DNA from 3 places in the Comamonas sp. GCA5 genome. Region 3 is predicted to be linked to each of the others. Evidence: riboswitches for the same ligand, from Rfam matches in the RefSeq annotation. Region 3 holds a riboswitch; each other region holds the start of a gene.
What was found. A riboswitch is a leader RNA that binds a small molecule or an ion and turns the genes downstream of it on or off. The one in region 3 is predicted to bind cobalamin.

Region 1 (10,644 bases), on a different contig from region 3:
TTGCCACGCTCCGCGACGCGCAGGTTGAGGCCCAGCACCACGCTGTGGCGCGAGACGCCCGGCAGCTCCTTGCCATCGAAAGCGCCGCCGCCGTCGTTCTCGCGGTCGATGATGGCGCGTGTCCAGGCGTAGTTGATGTGGCCGGACAGCCGCGGGGTGATCTGCACGCGGTCCTGCAGCTCCAGGCCGTACTTGTGGGATTGGTCGATGTTGGTGTTGATGCCGGAGAACGGACCGGTCTCGAAGTAGTAGATCTCGTTCCAGAGCTTGGCGTAGAAGGCCGACAGTTTCAGGCGGTGGCGTGCCGTCTGGTGGTTGGCGCCCACAGTCAGTGTGCGCGCCTTGGCGGGTTCGATGAAGCCGTTGAAGGCGGTGACGGGCGAGCCCGAGCTCCAGTCGGTGAAGAAGAAACGATCCACGTCCGGGGTGACGAAGGCATCGCTGTAGTTCGCAAACAGTGCCAGTTGCGGCGACAGGCGGTGGTTGGCCCCCAGCTCCCACGAGGTCAGACGCTGCTCAGATTGCAGGGACTGGCCGCTGAGCGGGCTGTGGCGGTAGGTGACTTCCTCGCGGCGGATGCCGGCGGAGAGGGTGAGGGCCTCCAGCATGTACTGCCCCTGCAGGAACAGGCCGCGGTTGTGCTTGGTGGTGCTGCCGGATTGCGTGCGCTGGCCATCGAAGTTCTGATAACCCGCATTCAGGATCAGCGCGTCGTGCTGGAACTGCGCTGCCACTTCGTTGGACACGTAGCGGTACTGGGCGGGCGTAGAGTTGGGGTACCGCGAGGACTTGTCCTCATCGTTGTGGCGGGCCGACAGCTTCCACTGGCGGTTCACGCGGTACTCGGCGCCTAGGCTCCAGTGGTCGCTTTGCAGCTTCTGCTGGATGTAGGGGTAGGGGTCTCCGGTGTACATGCCGGGGTTGGCGTTGAACTGTGCCTGCGTCAGCGGATTCGGGTAGCGCGTGTCGATGTGCGAGGCGCCAGCCTCCATGTCCAGGCTCAGGCCTTCCACCGGCTTGAGGGCACCGGCCACACGCCAGGTGTTGCCTTCCGACTGGTCCCGGTGGCCCGTGGGGTCGGGGCTGCTGAATCCGTTCACATGGCTGTGGTCCAGGGTGGCCGACAGATCGAAGCGCTCGCGGACCAGGCCTGCCGAGGCGATGGCGCCGCGCTGCCCGTGGTCGCCCGCATAGGTTTCCAGGCTGACGCCGCTGCGCGGCTTGGTGTAGATCTGGATCGTGCCGGCGGTGGCGCCGTCACCGAACATCACGGCACCGCTGCCCTTGGTGATTTCGATGCGCTCGATGTCGCTGAGCGAGATCGAGCCGATGAGCTGTGGGATGGAGTCGATGTTGTTGAGGCGGCGGCCATCGACCGAGATCACCAGGTTCTGGAAGCCGTCATTGCCATAGCCCCGCATGCTGATCTGCGGGGTGTAGCGGTTGCCGTAGCTGGGGCTGATCTGCAGCGAGCTTTGCTGCGCCAGATAGTCGAACAGCGAATGCGCGCCCGAGCGCTCGATGTCGCTGCGGGTGTGCACCTCGGACGCATAGGGCGCATCCTGGTCGTGCATGTCGATGCGTGTGGCCGAGACCACGATGGGCTCGCTGAGGCTGGACTGGGCGCTGCCAGGGGCCGCCAGCAAGGACAGGGCGGTTCCCACAGCCAGGGAACATGGGGAAGGACGGGAGGGCATGGACATCACTCATCAGGCCGCGATCCTGCGTCCCCGCAGGCGGCGGTGTTGCGTACATGGATGCACCGCGTTCGGTGAAGGGGGCTGCTGAAGGCAGCCAACATGCCGCACTCGTCGCTGCCACCCCGCAGCGCATCCGACTCTGTACGTTTCGGCCGGTCTCCGGGCTGGTGCGTTGGTCCGGTTGACCGGACATGTGGAACGCCTTCCCAGGACGTTGTCGTCCCAGTGGCACTGCTTCCACAGACTCGCACTTACCGTTGCGGGGGCAGCACAGGCATTGCATCCATTGGGGAATGGCGCGCACCTGTTTCCCGTTTAACCCAGGGCGTGACCGACCTGGGCACCGATAACGTGGTCACCGCCTCTTGGGAGGCAGTGGACGGCGATGATACCGGGCTTCCCGCCCGCACGGGTTGCGCGGCGCAGGTGCCCGCAGCGCTGGGACGTGCATCCAGGCTGTGGTGTGACAGGGGATATGCTGATAGTTGGTGCTTGCACTGTGTGGGTGCACCTGCGGCATCGCCCACACGCACGGAGCCTGTGGCGTTGGGTGTGTGTCCAGCGCGCTCAGCGCGAATGCACCACGCTGGCGTCGATCTCGCCATACACGGTGATGCCGCTGCCGCTGCGGGCGCTGGTGTCCGAGGGCTGGTAGTACTGCGCGCGCTGGGCGCAGCCACCCAGGGCCAGTGCAAGGCACAAGGCGGTGGCGCAAAGGGTCATGGTTTTCATGGGCAACTCCTGGTCCAAGGCTAAGGCCTGGGCGGCCGGTTCACGTAAGCAGTGGTAAGTGTGGGCCGGGCCGCCGGCTGGGTCCAGGCCATGCGCGGCGTGCAGGGAACCCCTTAGAAGGGGATGCGGACGTTGGCCACGGCGTTGGTGTAGCGGTAGCTGACACTGCTGCCGATGATGGAAGACGCATGGTCCCGGCTGGTGGCAAAACCCAGTTTCCACTGGATGGCGGCACGGTGCGGGGCGGACAGGTACAGGCCGACGTGCCACAGGCGCTGGCCTTCGCCTTCGATGTATTGGCGGCCCAGGTCGGCGTGTGTGCTGAGGACCACCTGGTCGTTGAGGGCTTTTTTCCACATCAGGCCCAGCGCAGCTTCGCGAAAGCGTTCGGGCGAGAAGTAGGCGCGGCGATAGGGCTCGCTGTTGCGGTAATGGCGCGTGGTGGCATAGGCATACAGGCCCTGGTCTTCGCTGAGGGTGAAGGTCCAGCGGCTGCGCAGGGTGTCGCGCCGGTTGTCGTCAGAAAACCAGGTGCTGCCTGCCGCCAGGCCCAGGCTCCAGCGTGGCGAGAGTTGCTGGTCCAGCACGGCCATGGCCGTGGTGGCAGTCAGCCCCTCGGTCAGGCCACGGCGGGAGTTGACCACGTCACGCTCCAGGCTGACGCCGGCAGAGGTCTGGCGGGACAGCTGGTACATGCCATCCCAGACGCCCACCCAGTGTGAGTGACCGGCGCTGCGGTTCAGGCCCAGCCGGCCCTGGCTGGTCCAGGATGGGGTGCGCTGCTGGTGGGTGAGGTAGAGACTGCGCCCCTCGGTGCTCCAGCCGTCGATGGCGTAGTGCTGCCAGCCGGCCCGCAGCCCCCAGCCGTTGGCGCCCTCGTACTGGGTCCAGGGCTTGAATTCGCTGAAACCGTCAGAGTCGTTACTGCCATCCACCCCCGCAGAGACGAAGCGGCTGGGGCGTTCGTCGCTGGAGGCGGCTGCGGGGCTGAGGGTGACGGCGCACAAGAGGGCCGCGCAGGCGGTGTGGTAACAGATCAGGTTCATTTGGTTCCCCAGTGTTTGGTGCGGCTGACGATTTCTTTGAAGTAGCCCCAGACACAGGCTGGCTGCAGCACGATGCTGTAGAACAAGGCATAGAAGACGAAGCCTAATGGGTTGCTGCGCACTTTCAGCCCTTGTTCACGAAACATGGCAGACTGGACGTGGAACATCAGGTAGTTCACCAGCAGGGCCAGCGGCAGCACCAGCAGTGTCATGGGCCCCGCAATCCAGTAGATCCCCAAGCAGGCCAGCAGCAGGCCGGGTATGAAGGCCAGGGTGTATACCAGGTCCATGTACGGGAACAGCAGGTTCCACCATATGAACAGCGTGCTCATGCGGGCCTGGAACAGCAGTTGCCAGTGCGCCTTGAAGGCCTCGATCAAGCCCCGGGACCAGCGCTGGCGTTGGCGGATGAACTGCTTCCAGGTTTCCGGGGCGTTGGTGAACAGACAGGCGTTCTCGGCAAAGCCGACGCGGTAGCCGGCCTTGAGGATGGCCCAGGTCAGCACGATGTCTTCCCCCACAGTGTGGGGCCAGCCGCCCAACTGGCGCAGCACCTGGGTATCGTACAGGGAGAAGGCGCCCTGGGCCACCAGCGTGCCCTGGTAGAGGCTTTGCAGGCGCTTGATGGCGGCAATCCCGTGGAAGTAATCCCACTCCTGGATTTTGGTGACCAGGTTCACGCGCGAGTTGCGCACCAGCACGGCCCCGGCCACGGCGCGGGTGTTGACGGGGTCGCTCAGATAGCGGCGCACCAGGTTGGCCAGGGCGTTTTTGAAAAGGTAAGAGTCCCCGTCCACGGTCAGGGTGAGGGGCGTGTGGACCTGTTCCAGTGCCTGGGTCAAGGCCCGGGCCTTGCCCACGTTGCGGCCGATGTCCAGCACCCGCAGCCAGGGATAGTGCACCGTGCCCAGCAGTTCCAGGGTGTTGTCGGTGGATCCATCGTTGACGACGATCACCGACAAGGGGCCAGGGTAGTCCTGGCGGTCGATGCTCTCCAGCGTGCCCAGGATGCTGGCGGCCTCGTTGTAGGCCGCCACCAAGATGGTGATGGCCGGCAGCGCGCCTGTGGCGGGCTGGGGCTTGAAGCGCGGGCGCCGGTCCAGCAGCAGGCTAACCACCAAGAAGGCATTCATGAAGCCCGGAATCACGGCGATGCCGTAGATGACCAGGTAAGCCAGCACGGGCCCGGTCTGCTGGCTCAGGTCGTGGACCCAGCGCTGGCCAGCCAGGCGGCGCCACAGGCCCACAGGACCGAAGCCGCGATGGCAATCCCGAACTTGGCGCGCACGGGCAGATACCACCGTGGACGCTGCGGATCGGGGGCATCCGGCGGCCGAGAAGCAGGGGAAGGGGAGGGACCGATCAGGGAAGGCGGGTTGGGCATGCAGGGCTAGACATTGCAACCGCATGCAAGCATGCGGTGGTTGTGCGGCCAGTGCAACGGCACTGCAGACGTGGTGCTCAACCGCGGCGTGGAAAGTCGGCAGACCCAGCGGTCTTACCGGTGGCGCAGTATTTTACGCCTGCCGCAGCGGTGGGCACGGTGAACCGGGGTGGTCCCGCGCCGCATCAGGCCGTGGCACTACTGGGCCCGTGGGCCGCACAGGGGCGTGGCACGTGGGCGATGCCATCGGGCAACAGGCACCATTGTCCGGGCAGCGGTGGCCGGCTGCACAAGGCCGGTCCTAAGTCTGAACGGTCTGTGTCGTTATCAGGCCGGCAGGCACTGCAGCGCGGCCTGGACCAGCTGCATGGTGGCCAGCGGGTCGTCGCAGGCGATGGTGTGGCGCTGGGGCATGCTGCGCAGCCAGGTGATCTGGCGCTTGGCCAACTGGCGCGTGGCGGCAATGCCCTTTTCGCGCACCAGGTGCATGTTCAGTTGCGGGGTGTTCTTGCGGACCTGCCAGTCCAGCTCTTCCCAGACCTGGCGGTAGCCCACGCAGCGCATGCTGGGCAGGTCGGGGTGCAGGTCGCCGCGCGCGCGCAGGGCTTGCACTTCGTCGATGAAGCCGGCGTCCAGCATCGCCTGGAAGCGCTGGGCGATGCGGGCGTGCAGCCAGGCACGGTCGCTGGGTTCCAAAGAAAACAGCGTGCAATCAAAGGCGGGCTGTGCGTCTTCAGCTCTCTTTTTTGATTGGTGAAAGCTGGACAGCGGCTGGCCGGAGATGTGCCACACCTCCAGCGCACGCTGGATGCGCTGGCTGTCGCCGGGCGCCAGGCGGGCGGCGGTTTCCGGGTCCACCAGGGCCAGTTCGGCATGCATGGCGGGCCAGCCGATGCTGGCGGCCTGGGCGTCCAGCCGGGCGCGCACCTCGGGGTCGGCGGCGGGCATGTCGTCGATGCCGTCGAGCAGCGCCTTGAAATACAGCATGGTGCCACCCACCAGCAGCGGAATGGCGCCGCGGGCGCGGATCTCAGCGACCAGGCGCTGGGTGTCCTGCACGAACTCGGCCGCGCTGTACGACTGCAGCGGGTCGAGGATGTCGATCAGGTGGTGGGGCACGGCGGCCCGCTCCTGCCGGCTGGGTTTGGCGGTACCGATGTCCATGCCGCGGTAGACCAGGGCCGAGTCCACGCTGATGATTTCACTGGGTTGGCCGCGCTGGGCCAGGACGGCGGCCAGGGCCAGCGCACCGTTGGTTTTACCGGAAGCCGTGGGGCCTGCAATCGCAATGCAGGGCAGAGGGTGGGGGGACGCAGTCAAGGCAGGGGGTAGGAAAGGGTTGAAGCCAGCCCGGCGCGCATCAGGCCGAAGTGGCCGCGCCGGGGGCGCCGTAGCGGCGCACCAGCATCCATGATGCCAAGGCTGCGGCCAGGCACCACAGGCCCAGCCCGAAAACCAAGGGGTACACAGTGCCATTGAAGCTGCGGCCCAGCACCTGCCCGGTGGCAAAGGCGCACACCATCATGATGAAACCGTTGAGCGCCGAGGCCGTGCCCGCCGCCTGCGGAAAGCTGCTGACCGCGCCGCTTTGCCCGCAGGGCTGCTGGATGCCGTGGGCCACCGGGTACAGCATGCACACCGCGGCATAGGCCAGGCCGCTGCGCACGCAGGCCCAGGCCAGCGCCGCCAGCAGCACGCGCACAGCAGGGCCAGGCCGCCGGCCACGGCCACGGTGCGGCGCACGCCCCAGCGCACCAGCAGGCGGCGGCACAGGATGGTGCCGCCGATGTAGACCATGCCGTTGGCCGCCAGCAGCAGGCCGATGTCCTGCGCGCTCCAGCCCAGCACACCCATGAACACGAAGGGCGAGCCGGTCAGGAACACCACCAGCCCGGCGAACGAACAGCTGGTGGTGGCCGTGTAGGCCAGGAAGGTCGGGTGGCTGAGGATGCGGCGCCAGTTCTGCCACAGTAGCCGCGGGCGCAGGGCGTGCGGGTTGAAGTGCTGCACGCTTTCCTGGAAATGCAGCCACACCAGCAGCCAGGCCCCGCTGCCGGCCAGCGCCAGGGTGACCATGGTGGCGCGCCAGCCCAGGTGGGTGGCCAGCAGGCTGCCCAGCAGCGGGCTGCTGCAGGCCAGCACGCCCAGGCCGGTCAGGGCCTTGGACATGACCTGCGCCCCCTCGACGGGCTGGTACAGGTCGCGCACGATGGCGCGCGCCGCCATGACGGCCGCGCCCAGGGCGGCGCCCTGCAGCACCCGCAGCACGATGAGGCTGTGCATGTCGGGCGCCAGCGCGCAGCCCACGGCTGCCAGCACGTACAGGCCGATGCCGGTCAGCAGGATGGGGCGGCGGCCCCAGCGGTCGGACAGCGGGCCCCACAGCAGCTGCGAGCCGCCAAAGGCCAGCAGCAGCGCGGTGAAGGTGGTCTGGGTCTGGGCCACGCTGGCGCCCAACTGTTCGGTCAACAGGGGCAGGGCCGGCAGGTACAGGTCGGTCGTCAGCGGTTGCAGGCCCAGCAGCAGGGCCAGCATGGCGATGACGAACACGGGGGACATGGCCGCGCGTGCGGCGGCGGGAGGGGCAACAGAAGACACGAACAACCAGTGCGAAGTGAAACCAACGGGCGGCAGGCCATGGGGGCCGGCCGCCGCGCAGGTTAGCAGTTGCACCTGGGCGTGGTGTCGCTTGTTTAAGACAGTGGCAAAAAATGCCGCTGGCGCTTGCCTGGCAAGCGCGAACAGCTATGGATTTTTAGGTGCCAGCCACGCAGCCAGGGCGGCACGGTACTGGGCCTGACCCAGGCTGTTGGTGTTGTGGTGGGTGCCGCCTTGCACCAGCACCCACTGCTTGGGCGGCACGGCGGCGTCGTACAGCTGCTGGCCCAGGGCCGGGGGCACCAGCGTATCGGCGCTGCCGTGCACCACCAGCAGCGGCGCGCCGATGTGGGCCACCTTGTCCAGCGAGTCGAATTTCTGCGTGATCAGCGGCCCCAGCGGCAGCCAGCCCCACTGGAAGTTGCGCGCCATGTCGCGGATGTTGGTGAAGGTGCCTTCCACCACCAGGCCCTGTTCGTCGTCGACGCGCGTGGCCAGGTCGATGGCGATGGCCCCGCCCAGCGAGTGGCCGAAGATGAAGCGCGGCGCCTGGGGGTGCTGCTGTGCCAGCCAGTGCCAGGCGGCCAGCGCGTCTTCGCGGGCGCTGACCTCCGAGGGCAGGCTGGCCGGCTGGGTCTGGCCGAAGCCGCGGTAGTCAATGGCCAGCACGGCAAAGCCCAGGGCGTGCATGTGGCGCATGCGCAGCGTGGAGCCGGTGACGTTCCAGCGCGCGCCGTGCAGGTACAGCAGCACGGGTGCGCGGGCATTTTTCTGGGGCAGCCACAGGCCGTGCAGGCGCACGGCCTGCTGGTCGGCCTGGCTGTGGAAGTCGATCCACACGTCCTGCATGCCCGCCATGTCGGCACGCTGCCAGACGCGGTCGCTGGGCTGGAAGATCATGGCGCGCTGCTTGGCATCCAGCGCAGAGCAGCCGGCCACGGACAGTGCGGTGGCGACGGCGGTGGCCCAGATCAGGTGGCGCAGTTTCATGGTGGTGGTGACGCAAAACAGGGTGGTTTGGGACTATGCTTGCCGGCAAGCTTGCGCGCGGCCGTGCAGGCGTTGACCAAGGATGAATGTGACCATGCTGATCGGGCTTGCTGCCAACCGACTCCATCACCAGACCGAGGACGCTGCGCTGTTCGCACTGCTGCGCGCCATCGAACCCGGCATCCGTGAGCTGCAGCTGGGCCTGCATGCCGTGGGCCGCACCTATGATGCCATCGCGGCGGCCGACATGCTGCACCGATACCCCCAGCTGGTGCGCTACCCCTATGGCCGCGAGGGTGGGCTGATGAAGCTGGTGGCCGAGGTGGTGGGCATGGGCGATGGGCGCACGCTGGATGCCGCCATCTACCTGACCGACCCGGTGGACCCGTCCTCCATCTTCCCCGAGGCACTGGCCCTCAAGCGCCAGTGCGTGATCCACGGCAAGGCCTTCCTGTCCACGGTGGCCAGCGCGCGCGACTGGATCGAGATGGAGCGCATCCATGCCGGCCTGTCCCAGGACCGCAATGCCGACCGTTTCCACGACTACGAGAACCAGACCCTGGCGCTGATTGCCCACGATGCGCTCAAGCCGCAGATGCTGGAGTTCGTGGCGCAGAACTTTGCCCTGCTGTCGCGCTTTCGCCGCCGCGTGGGCACGGGCACCACGGGCCAGAAGCTCAACGAACTGGCCTGGAGCAAGGGCTGGCCGCAGGACCTGCCCTGGGTGGACCGCTACAACAGCGGCCCGCTGGGGGGCGATGCGCAGATTGCCGACCTGGTGCTGGAGCGCCGCTGCCAGCGCGTGATCTTCTTCGAAGACCCGCATGTGGCGCGCCAGCACGAGGCCGACATCCAGCTGCTGGAGCGCGCCGTGACCACGGTGACGCACGAAGCGGTCTGCACCACCACGCTGAAGGTGGCGCAGCGCTGGTGCGATGCCGCCTTGCTGCGCGCCTGAGCGCTCGCATCCCAAGCCATCCAAAAAGCAGCCCGCAGGCTGCTTTTTTTGTGGGGACGCCCGCTGTGGGCCGGCCTCAGAAGTGGTGGCGGATGCCCACCGACAGTGACTTGCGGTCTTCGTCCGCGGCCAGGTCCTCGGCGGCGAAGTGCGCGCCGTGGCGGTTTTGCAGCACGGTGTAGAAGGCGTAGAGCTTGGTGCGCGCGCTCAGGTGGTGGTTGTAGCCCACGGTCCACTGGTCGGCCTCGGCCTGGCCGGGGGCGTTGGCGTGGCCGAAGTTGGCATGCAGTTCGCCGGCGCCCATCGCATAGGCCACGGCGGCGCGGCTCACCTGGGTCTTGGCATGCACCCCGGCGACCCGGTCCTGGCTGCGCTGGTGGTAGCCCGAGACGGTCCAGTCGCCCTGGGTCCAGGTGGCGCGCACAGCGTACTGCTGTGCATCGGCCCATGCGCCGTAGCCGGCGCCGAAGGACCAGGGACCGCGTTCGTAGTTGGCGGCCAGGTCATAGGCGTTGTGGCCCTGGTGGGCGGCGTCGCGCTCGTGGAAGCTGACGGTGGACTCCAGCGTCAGGCCGTGCCGTGTGGGCGACTTGTAGCCCAGGCGGTTGGCGGCGTTTTCCACGCCGGCGTACAGCGCATCGGCGCTGATGCCGTAGTCCTCGTTGTGCAGGCTGGTGCGGTCGGCCACGGCGTAGTACGAGGGGTTGAAGAAGCGGCCCATGCGCACGGTGCCGAATGTGCCTTCCAGGAACACTTCGCTGCGGTTGCTGAAGAAGCTGCCGGCCTGGCTGGTGGCGCCGTCATCGGTCTGGATGGCGCTTTCCAGCACGAAGCCGGCCTTCAGGCCCTGGCCCAGGGCTTCCACGCCCTTGAAACCGAAGTAGGCGTCGCTGCTGTTCAGGCCGTGCACGCGGCGGTGGCCGATCTGGGTGGATTCCAGGGCTGTGTCCAGACGGCCGTAGAAGGTGACCGCGCTGGCATCGGCCAGGGCGGTGCTGGAGAAGGCGAACAGGCCGCAGGCGGCCAGGGTCTTGGGGGAAAAAACTGTCACGTCACACTCGGAAAAAGCAAAGCCGGGCCTGGGCCCGGCAAACGATCACGCACACCGCAGCGGGATGGGCCACGGTGTGGGAGGCACGCAGGCAGACCGTGGGGTCTGGCGGGTGTGGGCGGCGTTTATACCTGCAGCGGTCCAACCCAGGGGCGTTCTGCGGAATGAAAACCATAGCTGCCTGC
Region 2 (9,884 bases), on a different contig from region 3:
CGCACCCGAGCGTGGGCCGCGGGGCCCGGCGTGGACGGCCGCGTGTCACTTCGCGCGGCCCTGCAGCTGCAGCACCGCCTCGGCGATCTGCTCCATGCCATCCACCTGGCGGATGGAGCCCTGCAGCGCATCGGCATCCACGATCACGATGCGCTGGTGCTTGACGGCATCCATGTGCCGGGTGACCGGGTCCTGCTGCAGGAATTCCAGCTTCTTCTGGTAGTCGTCGGCCGGGAAGCGGCGGCGGTCCATGCGGGCGATGATCAGCACCGACGGGTTGGCCTTGGCGACAGTCTCCCAGCCCACGGTGGGCCACTCTTCGGTCGAACTGACGATGTTGCGCAGGCCCAGGGTCTGCATCATGTAGCCGGCCACGCCGTTCTTGCCGGCCATGTAGGGGTCGGCCGCCAGGTCGGCGCTGGAGAACCACAGCGCCGCGGTGAGCGGCTGACGCTGCGCGCCCTGGACCTTGGCCACGGCCTGGGCCTGGCGGTCGCTGAGGCTCTGGACCAACTGCGCGCCGCGCGCCGGCACGCCGAAGATCTCGGCCAGCTGGCGGATGCTCTTGTACAGGGTCTGTACGTCGTAGCTGGCCGTGCGCGTGCCGTCGGCGCCGACCAGGTTGTTCTTGCCTTCGCAATCGGTCGGCATGGCGTAGGTGGCAATGCGCAGGTCATGGAACTGCTCGCGCGTGGCGACCACACCGTCCTTGCCCACCATCCACTCGAACTGCGAGACCACGAGGGCTGGGCGCTTGCCGATCACCGACTCGAAGCTGGGAATGTTGTCCGACAGGCGCGGCACCTTGTCGTTGATGGCCTGGAACTGCGGCAGCACGGGGTTGAACCACAGGGCGGTGCCCACCACTTTGTCGCCCAGGCCCAGGGCGTAGAGCATTTCCGTGCCGCCCTGGCCGATGGTGACCACCGAGGCCGGTGCCCGGTCCAGTTGGAGGCGATGGCCGCAGTTCTGCAGCTGCAGCGGGTAGTCCGCAGCGTGGGCAGACAGGGCGGTGGCCAGCAGGGCGGCGTAGGCAAGGCGTCGAGGCAGCATCAGGGGGCTTCTTTCCAGAAACAGCGGGTACCCCTGGAAGCACTGGCAACACCCCCGCGGCGCGCGGGACCCCGAAAGGCCCTGGCAGGCAGGTCCACGGGACATTGCTCACTTCCCGGACACCCCGCCGGCAATCGATGGTTGGTGCTTTGGCAGGTCTCCTGACTGGCACGTCATCGCGTCGCCCCGCCTTCCCGAATGTGGATTCAGTGGCGGATGGGGCGGGCTCGTTGCCTACAGTTGCGGGGGCAGTTCCATTCGGCCGCCAGACCCTGAAGCGGGTGGCGGTCATTGGATTCCCTCATGCGGCTGGCGGTGGCTGGCGCATGTCCTTGCGGAACCAAAGTTCGGGTAATGTAGCTGATTTTGTAGCGTCTGGCGCAGGCACCGTCTGCGTGGACACCTGTTTTCAGCCTGATATGTCCCTTCCCGAATGCATGGTCATTGCGCCCGTCCACCGCCTGGAGGTGGTGCAGGATTTCTTGCACGTGGCCCGCCAGCAGATGTTCGGCACGCTGGTGGATCCGCAGCAAACCCCCACGGATCTGCAGCATTTTGAGCAGGTGTACGCGGCGGGCACGGGCGGCATGTGGGCGGCCCGGCATCCGCAGCACGGCATGGTGGGCAGCATTGCCTACCGCGCCTACGATGGCCGCTTTGCGCAGCTGGATTTCGGTGCGCTGCGCGTGGTGGAGGTGGTGCGCCTGTTCGTCGCCCCGGTGTGGCGCCGGCAGGGGCTGGCCATGGCCTTGCTGGACCACGTGCGCCAGCACGCCATCGCCCAGGGGGTGCAACTGCTGTACCTGCACACGCACCCGTTCCTGCCGGGCGCGCTGGAGTTCTGGCAGCAGCAGGGCTTTGAGGTGGTGCAGCGTGAAACGGCCGCGCCCTGGCACACCATCCACATGCAATGCGCCCTGTAGCGCGTGCCGCCCGCGGTCTGCGCCGCGGGGGCGGCAGTCGCTTCTATAATCCACACTCCAACAGGAGCCCCGCCGCACCCGCGTGCGTGGGGTGAAACGGGAAGTCCGGTGACCTCACACCCCTGGTGTGGAGCATTCCGGCGCAGCCCCCGCTGCTGTAAGCCTGACAGACACACTTCGATGCCACTGGGTGCCCCCCGGGAAGGCGGTGTGCGCTGTATGACGGCGAGCCAGAATACCGACCTGTTGGCACGCAGTTGTATGCCACGGGGTGTGGGCCGTTTGCTGACAGGTTCCATCCCGCCTTGGCGGGGCGCCGGCCCGCCGCACACACACACCACCTTCCCGTATGGGCATGCCTTTCCATGGAAATGGCTCGGGGAGAGCATGGACCTCACGTTCAAACAACAGCATGCCGAACGCATGCAGGACAAGAAAGCCCAGGTGCAGGCTGCCATGGCGCGCGCCCAGGTCGAGCGCGGTATCGTCGTGCTGCTGACCGGCCACGGCAAGGGCAAGACCACCTCGGCCTTCGGCATGCTGTACCGGGCCCTGGGCCATGGCCTGCGCGCCGGCGTGGTGCAGTTCATCACGGGCACCCACGCCTCGGGCGAAGTCACCTTTTTGCAGCAGCAGGGGCTGCTGGGGCAGGGGGCGATGGCCCAGGTGGACTACCACGCCATGGCCACGGGCTGTTCCTGGCAGCGCAGCGACTGGGAGGCCGACAGCCCGCCGCCAACCAGGCCTGGCAGGCGGCGCAGCGCATGCTGGCCGACCCCAGCCTGCGCCTGGTGGTGCTCGACGAGCTGACCTTCATGCTGCAGTACGGCTATCTGGCGCTGCCCCAGCTGCAGCAGGCGCTGGAGCGCCGCCCCGCCGGGCAATCGGTGGTCATCACCGGCCGCAGTGCGCCGGCACCGCTGCTGGCGCTGGCGGACACGGTCAGCGAGATCGCCGACACCCGGCATGCCTTCCAGGCCGGCGTGAAGGCGCAGGCGGGTGTGGACTTCTGATGCGGCCACCGCTGCAGGCCCTGCTGCTGGCGCTGTGCGCCGGCCTGCCCATGGCCGTGGGGGCGGGGGCGGGGGCGCTGCCCACGCTGATGTCCACCAACATCTGCGCGGACACCCTGGCGCTGAGCCTGGCGGCGCCGCAGCAGATCCTGTCGCTGTCGCGCCAGAGCCAGGATGCGCAGCGCTTTTCCCTGGCCGCCCAGGCCCGGCAATTTCCCGCCAACGAAGCGACGGCGGAGGATGTGCTGCACCTGGAGCCCCAGGTGGTGCTGGCCTCGCGGCGCTGGAATGCCCGGCACCAGACGGCCTTGCTCCAGCGCCATGGCGTGCAGATCGTGACGGTGCCGTTTCCCACCGACTGGGAGGGCATCTTCAGCAGCACGCGCAAGATGGGTCAGGCCCTGGGGCGCGAGGCCGCCGCGCAGGCGCTGCTGGACAGCCTGTCCGCCAGGCTGGCGCAGTTGCGCGGCACACCGCGGCCTTTCAAGGTCCTGTACCTGCGCCCGAATGGCGGCAGCGCGGGGGCGCAGACGCATGTGGACGCCGTGCTGACGGCCGCCGGCCTGCGCAACCATGCCAGCGCGCTGGGCCTGCAGGGCTGGGGGCGCATTGATCTGGAGCGCATCGTGCAGAACCCGCCCGACATCTTCATCACCCCCGGGCTGGTCAATGACGCGGCCTATGCCCGCTCCGGGCTGAGCCGCCATCCGCAGATGCAAAAGCTGCTGCAGCACATCCCCGTGGTGGTGCTGCAGCACAACGACTGGGGCTGCAGCAACTGGCAACTGATTGAGGCGGCCGAGTCGGTGGCCGCCCAGATCGACGCCTTGCCGCGGCCTGCCGCCCGGGTGGCGCTGCGCGAGGGGGGGCCATGATGCGCTGGACCCCGCGCACCGGCATGCCCCGTGTCTGGCTGCTGAACACCGGGCTGCTGGCCCTGCTGCTGGTGTTGGCCGGCATCTCCCTGGGCATCGGTTCGGTGTCCATCGGCGTGGCGGACTGGTGGGCGGCGGCCTGGCAGCCCGCAGGCGCCAGCGATTTGGCCGTGCGCCACCAGGCCATCGTGCAGGAAATCCGCCTGCCGCGCGTGGTGCTGGCGGTGCTGGTGGGCATGTCGCTGGGCGTCGCGGGTGCGGCCCTGCAAGGCCTGCTGCGCAATCCGCTGGCAGAGCCCGGCCTGCTGGGCGTCAGCTCCAGCGCCGGCCTGGGCGCCGTGCTGTGCATCTATTTCGGGCTGTGGCACTGGAATGCCTGGCTGTTGCCCACGGTGGCCATGGCCAGCGCGGCCGCCGCCACGCTGGTGCTCTACCGCATCGCCAGCCGGGGCGCCAGCAACCTGACCCTGATTCTGGCGGGCGTGGCCATGTCCTCGCTGATGGCGGCGCTGACGTCGCTGGCCATCAACTTGGCCCCCACGCCCACCGACATGCAGGACATCGTGCTGTGGCTGATGGGCTCGCTGGCCGACCGCAGCTTCGACGAGGTGCGGCTGTGCCTGCCGTTCATTGCGCTGGGGCTGCTGATCCTGGCCGGCAGCGGCCGGCAACTGGATGCGCTGACGCTGGGCGAGGACGAGGCCGCCAGCATGGGCGTGAACCTGCCGCGGTTGCGCGCGCAGGTGATTGCCGGCACGGCGCTGTGCGTGGGCGCCAGCGTGGCGATGACGGGGTCCATCGGCTTCATCGGACTGGTGGTGCCGCACCTGTTCCGCAGCCTTGTGGGCTACCGGCCCTCGCGCCTGCTGCTGCCCAGTGCGCTGGGCGGGGCCGTGCTGCTGCTGGGGGCGGACATTGCGCTGCGCCTGCTCAGCGGGCGGGTGGAGCTGATGCTGGGCGTGGTCACGGCCCTGATCGGCGCGCCCTTCTTCTTTTACCTGGTGGTGCGCGAGCGCTGGAGGCATCGCTGATGCGTACGCTGTCGGTCGAGTCGCTGCAGGTGGCATGGCGGGGCCAGACCTGCGTGCAGGACCTGTCGTTCCAGGTCCAGTCGGGCGAGCTGCTGGCCCTGATCGGCCCCAATGGCGCGGGCAAGAGCACGGTGCTGCGCGCCCTGGCCCAGCTGCTGCCGCACCAGGGGCGGGTGCTGCTGGATGGCGAGGACCTGGCACGCCTGGCCCCCCACCAGCGCGCCAGGCGCCTGGCTTACCTGGCCCAGGGCGACCAGGTGGCCTGGCCCTTGCAGGTGCGTGACTTCGTGGCCCTGGGGCGCCTGCCGCACCAAGGCCGCTGGCGTCTGGCGTCGGCATCCAAAACCGATCAAAATGCCGTGGATGCTGCGCTGAGTGCTATGCATTTGACGGACATGGCCGAGCGCCACCTGCACGCGCTGTCGGGCGGTGAACGCGCCCGCGCGCGCCTGGCCCGCGCCATGGCCGTGCAGGCGCCGCTGCTGCTGGCCGACGAGCCCGTGGCGGCGCTGGACCCCTACCACCAGCTCAGCGTGATGGAGCTGCTGCGCGCCCAGTGCAATGCCGGCCACGCCGTGGTCGTGGTGTTGCACGATCTCACCCTGGCCAGCCGCTTTTGCGACCGCGTCCTGCTGCTGCAAGGCGGGCGGGCCGTGGCCTGCGGTGCGCCGCGCCATGTGCTGACCCCGGCGCACCTGCAGCGTGTCTACCAGGTCCAGGCCATGCATGGCGAGCATGAAAGCCAGGGCTACGTGCTGCCCTGGCGCTGCCGGCCTGGGACAGAACCCTCGGGGGCCGGCGTGCGCTGAAGCCGACGACCCATTTTTCACGGATCACAGGAGTCTTTCGACCATGAACACCCACCAAAAAATTCCCGCCACCATCGTCACCGGCTTTCTGGGCAGCGGCAAGACCACGCTGCTGCGCCACATCCTGGCCAACGCGAATGGCCGCCGCATCGCGGTGATCGTCAACGAGTTCGGCGAGCTGGGCATCGATGGCGACATCCTGCGCGGCTGTGGCATCGGCTGCGAGGACGAGGCCGGCGCGCAAAGCGGCCAGCTGTACGAGCTGGCCAATGGCTGCATGTGCTGCACCGTGCAGGAAGAGTTCTACCCGGTGATGCGCAAGCTGATCGAGCGCCGCGACGAGATCGACCACATCCTCATCGAGACCAGCGGCCTGGCCCTGCCCAAGCCCCTGGTGCAGGCCTTCAACTGGCCCGAAATCAAGAACGCCTGCACGGTCGACGCGGTCATCACCGTGGTCGATGTGCCCGCCACGGCGGCCGGGCAGTTTGCCGCCAACCCCGCGGCCGTGGATGCCCAGCGCAAGCAGGACCCCAACCTGGACCACGAATCGCCGCTGCACGAGCTGTTCGAGGACCAGCTGATCTCCGCCGACCTGGTGGTGCTGACCAAGCTGGACCAGGCCAGCACCGCCGAGCGCGCGCAGGTCGAAGCCATCGTGCGCGAGGAAGTGCCGGCGCAGGTGAAGATCGTGGCCGCCAGCCATGGCCAGATCGACCTGGACGTGGTGCTGGGCCTGTCCAGCGCCTCGGAAGACAGCATCCATGAACGCGTGGGCCACCACGAGCACGGTGAGGACGACCACCACCACGACGAGCACGACCACGACGTGTTCGACTCGGTGGTGGTGCAACTGCCCGAGGTGGAGCGCGAGGCCTTGCTGTCCCAGCTGGCCGCCATCGTGGCCGAGCACACGGTCTACCGCATCAAGGGCTTTGTGGCCTTGCCGGACAAGCCCATGCGCCTGGTGGTGCACGGCGTGGGCAAGCGCTTTGACAGCTACTTCGACCGCCGCTGGCGCGAGGACGAGGCCCGCCAGACCCACCTGGTGTTCATCGGCCACGACCTGGAGGAGGGCGCGATCCGCGCTGCGCTGGACGGTCTGACTGCCGGAGCCTGCTGATGCACCTGCTCGCTGTCCAGCCCGGTGGCTTTGTCGACGACGAAGCCTTTGTGTCCAGCCTGGGCCAGTCGCCGGCCGACGTGGTGGTGCTGAGTGCGGCCGACACCACGCTGGCGCTGCTGGCCGATGCCTATGAACAGTTGCAGGCACAGGCCACAGCCCCGGGGCTGGAGGGCGAGCCCCTGCCGACGGTGCGCCTGGCCAACCTGATGCACCTGCGCCAGCCCGCCTCGGTGGACCTGTACGTGGACGAGGTGCTGCAGCACGCCCGCGTGATCGTGATCGACCACCTGGGCGGCGAAAGCTACTGGCCGTATGGCACGGAGCGTGTGCGCGAGGTCTGCCGCAAGCACCGCATCACGCTGGTGATGTTCTCCGGCTGCACCACGGAAGACATGAACCTGCTGCAAAAAGCACGGCCTCCATCGAGCAGTGCCGCAGCATCTGGCGCTACCTGCGCGAGGGCGGGGCGGCCAACGCGCGCGAGATGTTCCGCTACCTGTGGCACAGCTTCCTGGGCGGCGCCCAGGCGGCGCTGCCCGCCCGGCCGCTGCCGGCCACCGCCGTCTACCACCCGGCGCACGATGTGGCCACGGTCGAGGACTGGCAGCAGCCCGGGCCGCTGCAGTGGCAGGCCGGCCAGCCGGTGGTGGTGGTGCTGTTCTACCGCGCGCACCTGCAGTCGGGCAACACCCAGCTGTTCCACACCCTGTGCCAGCAACTGTGGGCCCAGGGCATGAACCCGTTGCCGCTGGCCGTGCTGTCGCTCAAGGACGCAACCAGCCTGGCCCTGCTGCACCAGCTGTGCGCGGCCCACCAGGTGTCGCTGATCCTGAACACCACCTCGTTCGCCCAGTCGTCGCTGGAAACCCCGGGCGACCACGCGCTGGCGGGCGACATCCCGGTGCTGCAGGTCATCATGTCGGGCAGCAACCAGCAAAGCTGGCTGGACGACGCCCACGGCCTGCAGCCACGCGACATCGCCATGCACGTGGCCATGCCCGAGGTGGATGGCCGCATCATCACGCGTGCCATCAGCTTCAAAGGGCTGTCGCACCGCAGCGCGCTGACCCAGTCCGACGTGGTGCAGTACCAGGCCCATCCGGAGCGCCTGGCCTTCGTGGTGGAGCTGGCCCGGCGCTGGTGCCGCCTGCGCCACCGGCCCAATGCCAACAAGCGCCTGGCGCTGATCCTGGCCAACTACCCCACGCAGGAAGGCCGCCTGGGCAATGGCGTGGGGCTGGACACGCCGGCCTCGGTCATCCACATCCTGCAGGCCCTGCAGCAGCAAGGCTATGCACTGCAGGACATCCCCGCCGACGGCGATGCCCTGATGGCGCTGCTGCAGCAAGGCATCACCAACGATCCCGCGTCCTGGCAGTTGCGCGCGGCCCAGCAAAGCCTGGACCTGGCCAGCTACCAGGCATTCTTTGACAGCCTGCCGGAGGTCAACCAGCAGGCCGTGCTGCAGCGCTGGGGTGCGCCCGAAGCCGATCCCATGCTACGCCAGGGGCGCTTCATGGTGGCCGGGCTGCGCCTGGGCCAGGTGTTTGTGGGCATCCAGCCGGCGCGCGGCTACCACCTGGACCCCATGGCCAGCTACCACGACCCGGACCTGGTGCCACCGCATTACTACCTGGCCTTCTACCACTGGCTGCGCACCGCCTGGCAGGCCGATGCCATGGTGCACGTGGGCAAGCACGGCAACCTGGAATGGCTGCCCGGCAAGAGCGTGGCCCTGTCCCAGACCTGCTGGCCGGACCTGGCGTTTGGCCCCATGCCGCACCTGTACCCCTTCATCGTCAACGATCCGGGCGAGGGCACCCAGGCCAAGCGCCGCGCCCAGGCGGTGATCGTGGACCACCTGATGCCGCCGCTGACGCGCGCCGAAAGCTACGGCCCGACGCGCGACCTGGAGCGCATGGTGGACGAGTACTACGAAGCCATCACGCTGGACCGCCGGCGGGCCACGCTGCTGCGCCAGCAGATCCTGGCGCACATCGTCGCGCACGACCTGCACCAGGACCTGGGCATGGCGGCGCCGCGCTCCGAGGCCGAGGAGCAGGAGCTGCTGAACAAGACCGATGCCTACCTGTGCGAACTCAAGGAAAGCCAGATCCGCGACGGCCTGCACATCTTTGGCCAGTCGCCCACCGGCCGGCTGGAGCGCGACACCTTGCTGGCTCTGGCGCGCCACCCCGTGGGCCACGGCCAGGGTGCCAACAACAGCCTGATCCGGGCGCTGGCGCAGGACCTGCTGCCGGGCTGCGACTTCGATCCGCTGGACGCCGCCTGGGAGCAGCCCTGGAGTGGCCCGTTCCCCGAGCTGCTGCGGCAGGTCGACCCCCAGCCCTGGCGCCACACCGGCGATACGCGCGAGCGGCTGGAGCTGCTGGCACTGCAAATTCTGGAGCATGATGCGCTTGACAGCATTGCGCTGGAGGCCAATTTCGTGCATGCCCGTCAGGTGCTGCAACGCGTGCAGCACGATCTGCGACCACGCCTGCAGGACTGCGGCCCGCAGGAAATCCTGCAGCTCAGCCGTGGCCTGCAGGGGCGCTTCGTGCCCGCCGGGCCCAGTGGTGCGCCAACGCGTGGTCGCCCCGACGTGCTGCCCACCGGGCGCAACTTCTTTTCCATCGACACCCGGGCCGTGCCCACGCCCACCAGCTGGACCCTGGGCCTCAAGTCGGCCCAGCTGCTGGTCGAGCGCTACACCCAGGAGCATGGCGACTACCCCCGCTCGCTGGGCCTGTCGGTCTGGGGCACGTCCACCATGCGCACCGGCGGCGATGACATCGCCCAGGCCTTCGCCTTGCTGGGCGTGCGTCCCAAGTGGGACGACGGCAGCTGGCGCGTGAGCGACTTCGAGGTGCTGCCCATGTCCATCCTGGGCCGCCCCCGGGTGGATGTGACCTTGCGGGTGTCCGGCTTCTTTCGCGACGCGTTCACGAACGTGATCCGCCTGTTCGATGCCGCCGTGCAGAAGGTCGCCAGCCTGGACGACGAGGACGCCTTCACCAACCCCATCCGCGCGCGCGTGCTGCAGGAAGCGGC
Region 3 (10,644 bases):
GACCGTCGTACGAGGAGGTGGAGGGGGCGGTCGCGCAACCAGCGAGCCAAACCACGCTGGCGAGGACTAAAAGATGGCGCAAATTCATCGGAATGCGTTTTTCCATTCACGCAGCGCTGCGAACACGCTGGCGGGTTGTGTAGGGTCTACGGTGGAGCAAAAGTGGTGTGCGCTGTGCGCAACCTCTGTAACGTCGCAACGTAGAAAAGGGTTGATTGCCAGCTCCTGCCCCAGCGTCGAGGGCAGGGTGGGCTGCTGTTGCTGGCGCAGTGCCTCGCAATGCGCGCGGTATTGGAGCAGGGCAGGGTTGCTTGGTTCCACCGCGCAGGCAAATTTCAGGTTGCTCAGAGTGTATTCATGGGCGCAAAACACACGGGTGTCGTGTGGCAAAGCCGCCAGCGTCTGCAGCGAGTCGTACATCTGCTGCGCCGTGCCCTCGAACAGGCGGCCACAGCCGCCGGAGAACAGCGTGTCGCCGCAAAACAGCAGTGGTGCCGCATCCACGGGGGCGCAGTACCAGGCGATGTGGCCGGCGGTGTGGCCGGGCACTTCCAGCACCTGCCAGTCCTGCCCCAGCAGGCGGATGCGGCTGTGCGCGTCGACGCGCACCACGGGCTCGGGCAGGGGCTCGTAGGCCGGGCCGTAGACCGTGGCGCCGGTGGCATTACGCAGCACGTCCACGCCGCCCACATGGTCGGCATGGTGGTGGGTCACTAGAATGGCTTGCAGCTGAAGGCTCTGGGCGTGCAGCGCCGCTTGAACGGGCCCGGCGTCGCCAGGGTCCACCACCACGGCGTGCTGGCCGTCGTGCAGCAGCCAGATGTAATTGTCAGAAAACGCAGGCAACGGCAACAGGTTCATGAACGATGCAAAGCAAGAGGGCCATCCGTGGATGGCCAAGGCATTTGGCCGCTATCTGCTCGACTGGGAGCAGCAGCGGTGTGATGAGGCGGTGGCGGATATTTTCGGCTATCACAGCGTGCAGCTGGGCTGGCCCCTGCTGCAAGCGCTGCGCCACAACCGCATGCCCAACCGCTGGGTGGCCGCGCAAAGCACCGATTGGAACCTTGAACCCGGGGCTTGCCAAGTCCCTGAAGGTGTACAACTTTTGTGCGCCCCCGAGGCGCTGCCGTTCGCCGAGTCCAGCGTCGACCTGCTGGTCATGCCCCACACCCTCGAACATTGCCAGGACCCGCATGCCGCCTTGCGCGAAGCGGTGCGCGTGCTGGTGCCCGAAGGACGGCTGCTGCTGTTTGGACTCAACCCCTATAGTCTGTGGGGGCTTCAGCATGGGCTGGAGCGTGTGCCGGAGCCCGGGTTGAATGCCTGGCGCGGCCTGCCGTACTGGCGCGTGCGCGATTGGCTGCAGGTGCTGGCCATGGACGTGGTGGCTGCCGATTTCGGTTGCCACGCCCCGGCGCTGGAGGCGCCGGCCTGGCTGCAGCGCTGGCGCTGGATGGATCGACTGGGCAACAAGGCCTGGCCGGTGCTGGGCGGTGCATACTGCGTGCTGGCTGTGAAAAGGGTGCATGGCATGCGCCTGCTGGAGCCTGCGTGGCGCAAGCGTGCGCCCGCGGCGCAGGCCCGCCCGGCGGCAGCGTGCCAGCAAGCACCACAAAGGAAATAAATTTGAACCAAGTAGTGATTTACACGGACGGGGCCTGCAAGGGCAACCCGGGGCCGGGTGGCTGGGGCGTGCTGATGCAGGCCGGGCCGCACACCAAGGAGTTGTTTGGCGGCGAGCGCGAGACCACCAACAACCGCATGGAGCTGACCGCCGTGATCGAAGCGTTGCGCGCCCTCAAGCGCCCCTGCGATGTGACGCTGTTCCTGGACAGCGAGTACGTGCGCAAGGGCATCACGGAATGGATCCATGGCTGGAAAGCCAAGGGCTGGAAGACTTCGACCAAGCAGCCGGTGAAGAACGTTGAGCTGTGGCAGGCGCTGGATGCGCTGGTCAGCGGCGCGGGACACCGCATCGAGTGGCGCTGGGTCAAGGGCCATGCGGGCGATCCGGGCAACGAGCGGGCCGATGCCCTGGCCAACCTGGGCGTGGACCGGGCGCTGGGCAGAATTTGAAAAAGATAGCGCCTGGCGCTGAATGAGCAAGGGCTTCAGATAGGTTTGTATCTGAGGCCCTTTGTCTTTGTGCGGATGCCGCTCATTTTTTGTGCAGCCCTGCATTCGGCTGCGGCACTGCTGTGCGGTGCACCATGGCCCGTCACGCCCAGTTAGAATCGCCAGCTTGCATTGTTGGTGCTCGCAACTTGGTTCGCAAGATTGCAGTTCAACGGGAAGCAGGATGGTGGGTCGGCCTTCGACCTGACCTAGCCTGCGCTGCCCCCGCAACGGTGAGTCCCTGGCGCCTGTCATAGCGCCCCTCCATCAATACAGCCACTGGATGCCTTGAACAAGCACCTGGGAAGGCGATGGACTGAGGGACCAGCCCGGATACCGGCCAACATTCGTGTGTCTGCCCCTTGGGCAGGCATGTTTGCCCATGGTCGGCGGGGAGGCTGACACGGGTGGAATCTGGTGATGTTTCCAATGAATGTGTTCGAACAACGGCGTCAGCGTGCCTGGATGCCGGCGATGGCGTGGCGCCCGGTCTCTCTGGCGGGCCTGGTGGCGCCGGCGGCCTCGGCGGCCCTGGATGAGGTGGTGGTCTCGGCCACGCGCTCCGAGCAGCGCCTGAGCGAGGTGCTGGCGGATGTGACGGTGCTGGACGGGGAGGCCCTGGAGCGCAGCGGCGCCCTGGCGCTGGAAGATGTCATGGCCAAGGTGCCGGGCATCCAGATCACCCGCACCGGTGGCCCGGGTTCGGACACCAACCTGTTCCTGCGCGGCGCGCACAAGCAGCACACGGCGGTGTATGTCGACGGCATCCGCATCGATGCCCAGAATGGCTCCGGCGGCGCCCCTGGGAGACGCTGCCGCTGGAATCGATCGAGCGCATCGAGGTGCTGCGCGGCGCGGCCGGTGCGCTGTATGGCTCGGACGCCATGGCGGGCACGGTGCAGATCTTCACCCGCCGTGGCGAGACCGGCTTCAAGCCCCATGTGTCCGTGGGCGCGGGCTCGTACGGCACCAAGAAGGGCACGGCCGGATTCAGCGGCGGGCAGGGCGCCTGGGACTATGCCCTGGGCCTGTCCTATGCCGACAGCGAGGGCTTCGATGCCAAGACCGGGGGCACCCGCCGCAACGTGGACAAGGACGGCTATGTGCGCAAATCGGCGAATGCGCGCGTGGGCCTGCAGCTCAGCGCGGGCCAGCGCCTGGACGTCACGGCCCTGACCAGCGATTCGAACGCCGGCTACGACAGCCGCGCCCAGGGCAACGACCGTGCGGTCCGCACCCTGGATGCCTATGGCCTGAACTGGCAGGGCGACTGGACGCCCGCGTGGCGCACGCGCGTGGCCGTGAGCCAGTCGCGCCACGGCTACGACACCTGGACGGCCACGCACTACCGCACCGAAACCCTGCTGCGCAATTACCTGGTGCACAACGAATGGCGCAGCCGCGTGGGCACTTTCTCGGTGCTGGCCGAGCGGCGCGAGGACACGCTGGAGAACACCAGCCTGGTGGGCGGTGACGCGCGCTCGCGCCACCAGAACGCGCTGGGCCTGGGCTATGGCCTGCACTGGCAGCGGCACGCCGTGCAACTGAACCTGCGCCATGACCGGGACAGCGACTTTGGCGGCAAGCGCACGGCCACACTGGCCTATGGCTGGGACTTCGCCCCGCACTGGAAGGCCACGGCCTCGGTGGGCACCGGCTTTCGCGTGCCCACGCTGTTCCAGCGCTTCTCGCAGAACGGCGATGCCAGCCTGAAGCCCGAGGAAAGCCGCAACATGGAACTGGGGCTGCGCTGGGGCGACAAGGACCGTGCGTTCAGCGCCACGGCCTACCGCAACAAGATTGAGAACCTGGTGGTCTATGCCGCCAAGCAGGGCACCTGCCCGGTGGCGCTCAGCCAGGGCTGCTACCTGAACGTGGACGCGGCCCAGCTGGAAGGCATCACTCTGGCCGGCAACTGGCGCGCCGGTGTGGTGAAGTGGTATGCGTCGGTGGATTTCCAGAACCCACGCAATGCCCAGACCGGCCGCTTGCTGCAGCGCCGCTCGCAGCGCTATGCCACCCTGGGGGCTGAACCACCCTGGCGGGCTGGACCCTGGGCTCCGAGCTGCAGGCGGCCAGTCGCCGCTTCAACGACGATGCGGAGGCCGTCAAATCCCTGGGTGGCTACACCCTGGTGAACCTGTCCGCCTCGCGCCAGCTGGCCAGGGACTTCACGCTGACCGCGCGCATCGACAATGCGCTGGACCGTGACTACACCCTAGTCAAGGACTACGCCACCGCCGGGCGTACGCTGTGGCTGGGCGTGAAATGGATGTCCTGGTAACCGCCGACGCCGTATCTGCCCGCCGTGGCCCTGGCGGGCACCCCCGAGAGCTTGCATGTCACCACTGATTACCCCTCCATCCCCTCCCGTGCACCACTGCGTGGCGGTGCTGATTGCCGCCCCCGCTTCGGGCCAGGGCAAGACCACCATCACCGCGGCGCTGGCGCGCTGGCATGCCCGCCAGGGGCGCCGCGTGCGGGTCTTCAAGTGCGGGCCGGATTACCTGGACCCGTACTGGCACCAACTGGCCAGCGGGGCCACGGTGCACAACCTCGATGGCTGGATGGTGGGCATGGACGAGGTGCGCGCGCGCCTGCATGCTGCGGCCGCGCAGGCCGATGTGATCCTGATCGAAGGCGTGATGGGCCTGTTCGACGGCAGCCCCACCGCGGCCGATCTGGCCACCCAGCTGGGCGTGCCGGTGCTGCTGGTGGTTGATGCCTCGGCCATGGCGGGCAGCTTTGGCGCACTGGTGCTGGGCATGCAGCAGTACCAGCCGGGCGTGCCCTGGGCCGGTGTGCTGGCCAACCGCGTGGCCACCGGCATGCACACGCAGATGCTGCAAAGCAGCCTGCGCGACCCGCAGCTGTGGCTGGGCGGCTTGCAGCGCATGGGCCCGGGCAAGGACGCGCAGCTGCTGCCCGAGCGCCACCTGGGCCTGGTGGCAGCCCACGAGCTGCCCGATGCCATGGCGCGGCTGAATGCCGCGGCCGATGCCCTGGCCGACACGCCCCTGGGGCGCATGGACTGGCAGGACTGGCAGCGCTGGTCGGTGGCGTTTGAAGCCCCGGCGCAGCCCGTGGCAGCCCCCCAGCCCTGGCTGCGCGGGCGCACCGTGGCCGTGGCCAGCGATGCGGCGTTCAGCTTCATCTATCCCGCCAACCTGGACTGCCTGCAGGCCATGGGCGCCAACCTGGCCTTCTTCTCGCCCCTGGCGGGTGAGCGCCTGCCGGTGTGCGATGCCGTCTGGCTGCCCGGTGGCTACCCCGAATTGCACGCCGCCACCCTGGCGGCCAACACCGGGCTGCAGGCCGACCTGCAGCAGCACGTGCAGGCCGGCAAGCCCGTGTGGGCCGAATGTGGCGGCATGCTGGCCCTGGGCCAGCGCATGACCGATACCCAGGACCAGAGCCAGCCGCTGTGGGGCATCCTGCCGGGTGAGGCGCGGATGCAGGAACGCTTGGCCGGCCTGGGCATGCAGCAGTGCGCGCTGCAGGGTGGGGTGCTGCGTGGGCACACCTTCCATTACTCGCGCTTCACCTGCCAGGCGGCCGAGGTGGCGCGCACCAGCCGCCCCCGGCAGCCGGTGGCGCCCGACAAGGGCGAGGCCATCTACCAGCACGGCAGCGTCCATGCCAGTTATTTCCATGCCTGGTTTCCCTCGCACCCGCGTGCCGTGGCCGCCTTGCTGGGGGCCGAGCCCGTGCAATGGGACACGGCCGCACAGCCATAATTTGCGCTCCACACCATGACTTCTCCGATGCAACCCTCCACCCCCGCGCTGCCCTGGCAGGAATTGATCCTGGGCGGCCAGAAAAGCGGCAAGACCCGCCGGGCCGAGCAGGCGGCGCGCACCTGGCTGGACGGCGCCCCCGGGCGCGAGGCCGTCTACCTGGCCACGGGCCAGGCCTGGGATGCCGAGATGCGCCAGCGCATCCAGCGCCACCAGGACGACCGTGCCGCCCGCGTGCCCGGCATGCGCACCCAGGAGGCCCCGCGGGCCCTGGCGCAGGCACTGCAGGCCTGCAGCCAGCCGCAGACCCTGGTGGTGGTCGATTGCCTGACCCTGTGGCTGACGCACTGGATGATGCCCATGGAGGGCGTAGATTTTGGGGCTGATCAGGCTCCAGCCCAGGACTGGAGCGCGCAGCGTGCTTTGTTTTTGGAAGTGCTGGCCGCCTGCCCCGGCCCGGTGGTGGTGGTGGGCAACGAAATTGGCCTGGGGGTGATTCCCATGGGGCGTGAAGTGCGTGCCTTCGTGGATGCCCTGGGCAGCCTGAACCAGGACGTGGCCCAGGTGTGCCGCCACGTCACCTTGATGGCGGCCGGCTTGCCGCTGCAGCTCAAATGATCCGGCTGTCACGCCGCGGCCTGTGGCTGGCGCTGGGCCTGTGGGCGGCCGGTTTGGGCCAGGTGCAGGCCGCCGATCGGGCCACCGACCTGGCGGCGTTGGGGGCCCAGGATGATCGGGGCCGCCCGGTGGCGCGCGTGCAGGCGCCGCAGCGCATCGTCAGCCTGCTGCCGTCGTTGACGGAAACCGTCTGCGCCCTGGGCGCCTGCGACCGCTTGGTGGGCGTGGACCGCTATTCCAACTGGCCCGAAGACCTGCAGCGCAGGCTGCCCGTGCTGGGCGGCGGCCTGGACCCGAACGTCGAGGCCATCGTCGCCCTCAAGCCCGATGTGGTGCTGCTGTCCAACTCGGCTCGCGTGGTGGAGCGCCTGGAGGCCCTGGGCCTGCGCACCGTGGCGCTGGAGCCGCGCACCCAAGCCGATGTGCAGCGCGTGCTCCACAGCGTGGGCCAGCTGCTGCGCCTGCCACCGGCGCAGGTGCAGCAGCAGTGGCAACGCATGCAGGATGGCATCGATGCCGCGGCCCGCACGCTGCCTGCCGGCGTGCAGGGCGGGCGGGTGTACTTCGAGGTCAGCCGCGGCCCGTTTGCGGCCGGGCCGTCGTCCTTCATCGGCGAGCTGCTGACGCGCCTGGGCATGCGCAATGTGGTGCCCGATGCGATGGGGCCGTTTCCGCGGCTGAATCCCGAATTCATTGTGCGCGCCCGCCCCGACGTGATCATGATGGGCAACCACAGCATGCAGCTGGCGCACACCTACCCGGGCTGGACCACGCTGGAGGCGGTCCGGCAGCAGCGCATCTGCGCTTTCGATCCCCGCGAGTCCAGCATCGTCGTGCGCCCCGGCCCCCGCATGGACGAGGCCGCGCGCATCATCGCCCGCTGCCTGCGTGACAAGGCCCCCCGCCATGCACCGTAACCCGCCACAGGGCGCCCTGTCGCACGAAGCCGCGCGCAGCCGCTGGCTGGCAGCGGGCCTGCTGGCGCTGACCGCCGTGCTGTTGCTGCTGGGCGCCAGCGTGGGCAGCACCGGCTGGGAAAGCATGTGGTCGCTGCGGGACGACCCGGTGGTGCAGCAGATCGTCTGGGACATCCGCCTGCCGCGCACCCTGGGTGCCTGGCTGGCCGGGGCCTTGCTGGGCCTGGCCGGGGCCGTGGCCCAGGGCTTGTTCCGCAACCCGCTGGCCGACCCGTACCTGCTGGGCAGCGCCTCGGGCGCGGCCCTGGGCGGCGCACTGGCCATGGTGCTCAGCGGCACCGCAGCCATCGGCATGGCCTGGATGCAGCGCCTGGGCATGACCGGCATGGCCTTTGCCGGTGCGGCCGCAGCGGTGGTGCTGACGCTGGTGCTGGCGCAGGGCGTGCAAAACAGCCTGCGCATACTGCTGGCCGGTGTGGTGGTGGGCGTGGTGCTGGGCGCCGTGCGCGACATGCTGGAGCTGCGCTACCCCGACATCCTGCAGCCCATGAAGGCCTTTGGCCTGGGCAGCACGGCCTTCATCGGCTGGGCGGCCTGCGCGCTGCTGCTCGGGGCCTGGGCCCTGTGCAGCGGCGTGGCCTGGGCCTTGTCCCGGGTGCTGGATGCGCTGACACTGGGCGAATCCACGGCCGCCAGCCTGGGCCTGCCGCTGGCGCCCATGCGCGCCGGCCTGATCGCCGTGATGGCGCTGGCCACGGGCACGGCGGTGGCGCAGACCGGCTTGATCGCCTTCGTGGGCCTGGCCGCGCCCCACCTGGTGCGCAGCATGGTGCGCGTGGGCCATGCCCGCAGCATTTGGTTGGCCAGCCTGATGGGCGGCGTGGTGCTGCTGGTGGCCGACATCCTGGCGCGCTGGGTGATGGCACCCGAGGAATTGCCCGTGGGCGTGCTGACTGCCTTGCTGGGCGGCAGCTACCTGCTGTGGCTGATGCACCGGGGCCATGCGGCCCGGCAGGTGCGGGGCTAGACCATGACCGAGGTGCCCATCTTGACGCCATCCCCCGCCCTGCAGACGCGCGACCTGCGGGTGTCCGCCGGTGCCCAGCCCCTGCTGCACGGCGTGCAGGTGCAGGTGCCGGCCCAGCGCTGGACCGCCGTGGTCGGCCCGAACGGCGCCGGCAAGTCCACGCTGCTGCGGGCCCTGGCGGGTTTGCAGCCGCGCAAGGCCTGGCAGGGCCAGCTGGACCTGCTGGGCCGCCCCTTGGCCGCATGGTCGGGCCGGCAGCGTGCGCGCACCCTGTCCTGGATGGGGCAGAACGAGGCGGTGGCGCAGGAGCTGTGCAGCTATGACGTGGTCATGCTGGGGCGCCTGCCCCACCAGGCCTGGCTGGCTCCCCCCAGTGCCCACGACCATGCCGTGGTGCGGCAGTGCCTGGAGATGACGCAGGCCTGGGACTGGCGCCATCGCCCGCTGGCCGAACTGTCTGGGGGCGAGCGCCAGCGCGTGCTGCTGGCCCGCACCCTGGCCGTGCAGGCGCAGGTGGTGCTGATGGATGAGCCCCTGGCCAACCTGGACCCGCCGCACCAGAGCGACTGGATGCAGACCGTGCAGCAGCTGGTGCGCCAAGGCCACACCGTGGTCAGCGTGCTGCACGAGCTGGGCATTGCCCTGCAGTCCGACCACCTGCTGGTCATGCAGGCCGGGCGGGTGCTGCACCAGGGCGCCACGCACGATGCGGCCACGCATGCCGCGCTGGAGGCGGTGTTCGACCACCGCATCCGCATTCGCCAGGTCGAGGACATGTGGATGGCACTGCCCAGTTGACCCCTGTTTTTTTGTCCCTCCCGCTTCTTTGCAAGCACCCACTCTGAAAGGAAATCTGCGATGCATATCGAACCCGGTCTCGTCGATGGAACCAAGATTCTGCTGAGCTATGCCACGGCCACGGCGGCGTTGGCCTATACCGCCAAGCTGGCCTGGGACATGGTGCGCAGCAACAGCGTGCAAGCCCTGCTGCTGCGCTCGGTGGTGGCCACGGCCCTGGTGTTTGCCTTCTTTGAAGTGTTTCCGCACCACCCGGTCGGGGTGTCCGAGGTGCACCTGATCCTGGGCACCACGCTGCTGCTCATCTTCGGCGCAGCGCCGGCGGCCATCGGCCTGGCGGCCGGCCTGCTGGTGCAAAGCCTGTTCTTCGCGCCGCAGGATCTGCCGCAGTACGGCATGAACGTGACCACCTTGCTAGTGCCGCTGTTCGCCACGGCCGTGCTGGCGCGCCGGGTGATTCCGGCCGACATGGCCTATGTGGACCTGAGCTATGCCCAGACCTTCAAGCTGTCGGTGGCCTACCAGGGTGGCATCGTGCTGTGGGTGGGCTTCTGGGCGATCTACGGCCATGGCGTGGGCGCAGAGAACCTCGCCAGCATCGGCAGCTTTGGCGCGGCCTACATGACCGTGGTGCTGCTCGAGCCCCTGATCGATCTGGCCGTGCTGGCCGCCGCCAAGTCCTGGCGCCGCCTGCAGGGCAGCGCCGTGCTGGAGCGCCGCGTGTACCAGGCCGCCTGAACCCGGCGGGCGCACAGCCCCTGTGCGTCCGTGCCCCGTTCCACCGGTGCGGCGCCATGCGCGCGGCCGGTGGGCACCCGCGACCCGCGCAGGGCACACCGTGCCTTGCTTTTCCCCTGGATGCCAGGGCCTTGTTCACCCGGCGTGCGCTGCACGCGGGGACCCTTCCGTTATGCAAATCGAAACCCCACCTTCCACCAAACCTTACGAGAAGCCCGATGGTGAGCGCCGCGGCCTGGTCATCGTCAATACCGGCAATGGCAAGGGCAAGACCACGGCGGCCTTTGGCCTGGCCTTCCGTGCTACGGGCCGTGGCAAGGCCGTCAAGGTCTACCAGTTCATGAAGGTGCCCACGGCACGCTTTGGCGAGCACCGTCTGGCCGATCAGGTGGGCCTGCCCGTGCAGGGCCTGGGCGATGGCTTCAGCTGGAAGAGCAAGGACCTGGAGCAGTCGGCGCAACTGGCCCGCGAAGGCTGGGACAAGGCCAAGGCCGACATCCTGTCGGGCGACTATTTCCTGGTGGTGCTGGACGAAGTGACGTATCCCTTGATCTATGGCTGGTTGCCCCTGCAGGAGGTGCTCGACACTCTGCGTGCGCGCCCCAAGCACGTGCACGTCTGCCTGACGGGCCGCCGCTGCCCGCAGGAAATCATCGATATGGCCGATACCGTGACCGAGATGCAGATGATC

Region 1: linked by a shared signal. The riboswitch ahead of SJH88_RS08880 (TonB-dependent receptor) and the one ahead of SJH88_RS03175 (TonB-dependent receptor) in region 3 are both predicted to bind cobalamin.
Region 2: linked by a shared signal. The riboswitch ahead of cobO (cob(I)yrinic acid a,c-diamide adenosyltransferase) and the one ahead of SJH88_RS03175 (TonB-dependent receptor) in region 3 are both predicted to bind cobalamin.

Annotation. Positions count from the first base shown of each region.
Region 1 covers NZ_JAZHFR010000028.1:3,094-13,737, forward strand. Annotated here, with positions in the region: gene SJH88_RS08880 (TonB-dependent receptor) at 1-1,697, opposite strand, end outside; cobalamin riboswitch at 1,834-2,064, opposite strand; gene SJH88_RS08885 (hypothetical protein) at 2,268-2,432, opposite strand; gene SJH88_RS08890 (PgaA family protein) at 2,546-3,478, opposite strand; gene SJH88_RS08895 (glycosyltransferase family 2 protein) at 3,475-4,725, opposite strand; gene miaA (tRNA (adenosine(37)-N6)-dimethylallyltransferase MiaA) at 5,190-6,182, opposite strand; gene SJH88_RS08905 (hypothetical protein) at 6,223-6,387, opposite strand; gene SJH88_RS08910 (multidrug effflux MFS transporter) at 6,384-7,460, opposite strand; gene SJH88_RS08915 (alpha/beta hydrolase) at 7,608-8,450, opposite strand; gene SJH88_RS08920 (methylglyoxal synthase) at 8,545-9,408, shown strand; gene SJH88_RS08925 (porin) at 9,485-10,459, opposite strand.
Region 2 covers NZ_JAZHFR010000098.1:38-9,921, forward strand. Annotated here, with positions in the region: gene SJH88_RS16735 (ABC transporter substrate-binding protein) at 46-1,053, opposite strand; cobalamin riboswitch at 1,188-1,413, opposite strand; gene SJH88_RS16740 (GNAT family N-acetyltransferase) at 1,473-1,976, shown strand; cobalamin riboswitch at 2,022-2,237, shown strand; partial or broken gene cobO (cob(I)yrinic acid a,c-diamide adenosyltransferase) at 2,433-2,989, shown strand; gene SJH88_RS16755 (ABC transporter substrate-binding protein) at 2,989-3,864, shown strand; gene SJH88_RS16760 (FecCD family ABC transporter permease) at 3,861-4,895, shown strand; gene SJH88_RS16765 (ABC transporter ATP-binding protein) at 4,895-5,704, shown strand; gene cobW (cobalamin biosynthesis protein CobW) at 5,748-6,827, shown strand; partial or broken gene cobN (cobaltochelatase subunit CobN) at 6,827-9,884, shown strand, end outside.
Region 3 covers NZ_JAZHFR010000007.1:61,664-72,307, reverse strand. Annotated here, with positions in the region: gene SJH88_RS03195 (transglycosylase SLT domain-containing protein) at 1-88, opposite strand, end outside; gene gloB (hydroxyacylglutathione hydrolase) at 85-861, opposite strand; gene SJH88_RS03185 (class I SAM-dependent methyltransferase) at 860-1,627, shown strand; gene rnhA (ribonuclease HI) at 1,630-2,079, shown strand; cobalamin riboswitch at 2,252-2,477, shown strand; partial or broken gene SJH88_RS03175 (TonB-dependent receptor) at 2,539-2,844, shown strand; gene SJH88_RS03170 (TonB-dependent receptor plug domain-containing protein) at 2,961-4,256, shown strand; gene SJH88_RS03165 (hypothetical protein) at 4,253-4,402, shown strand; gene SJH88_RS03160 (cobyrinic acid a,c-diamide synthase CobB) at 4,458-5,855, shown strand; gene SJH88_RS03155 (bifunctional adenosylcobinamide kinase/adenosylcobinamide-phosphate guanylyltransferase) at 5,871-6,473, shown strand; gene SJH88_RS03150 (ABC transporter substrate-binding protein) at 6,470-7,390, shown strand; gene SJH88_RS03145 (FecCD family ABC transporter permease) at 7,380-8,417, shown strand; gene SJH88_RS03140 (ABC transporter ATP-binding protein) at 8,421-9,215, shown strand; gene SJH88_RS03135 (energy-coupling factor ABC transporter permease) at 9,276-9,953, shown strand; gene cobO (cob(I)yrinic acid a,c-diamide adenosyltransferase) at 10,126-10,644, shown strand, end outside.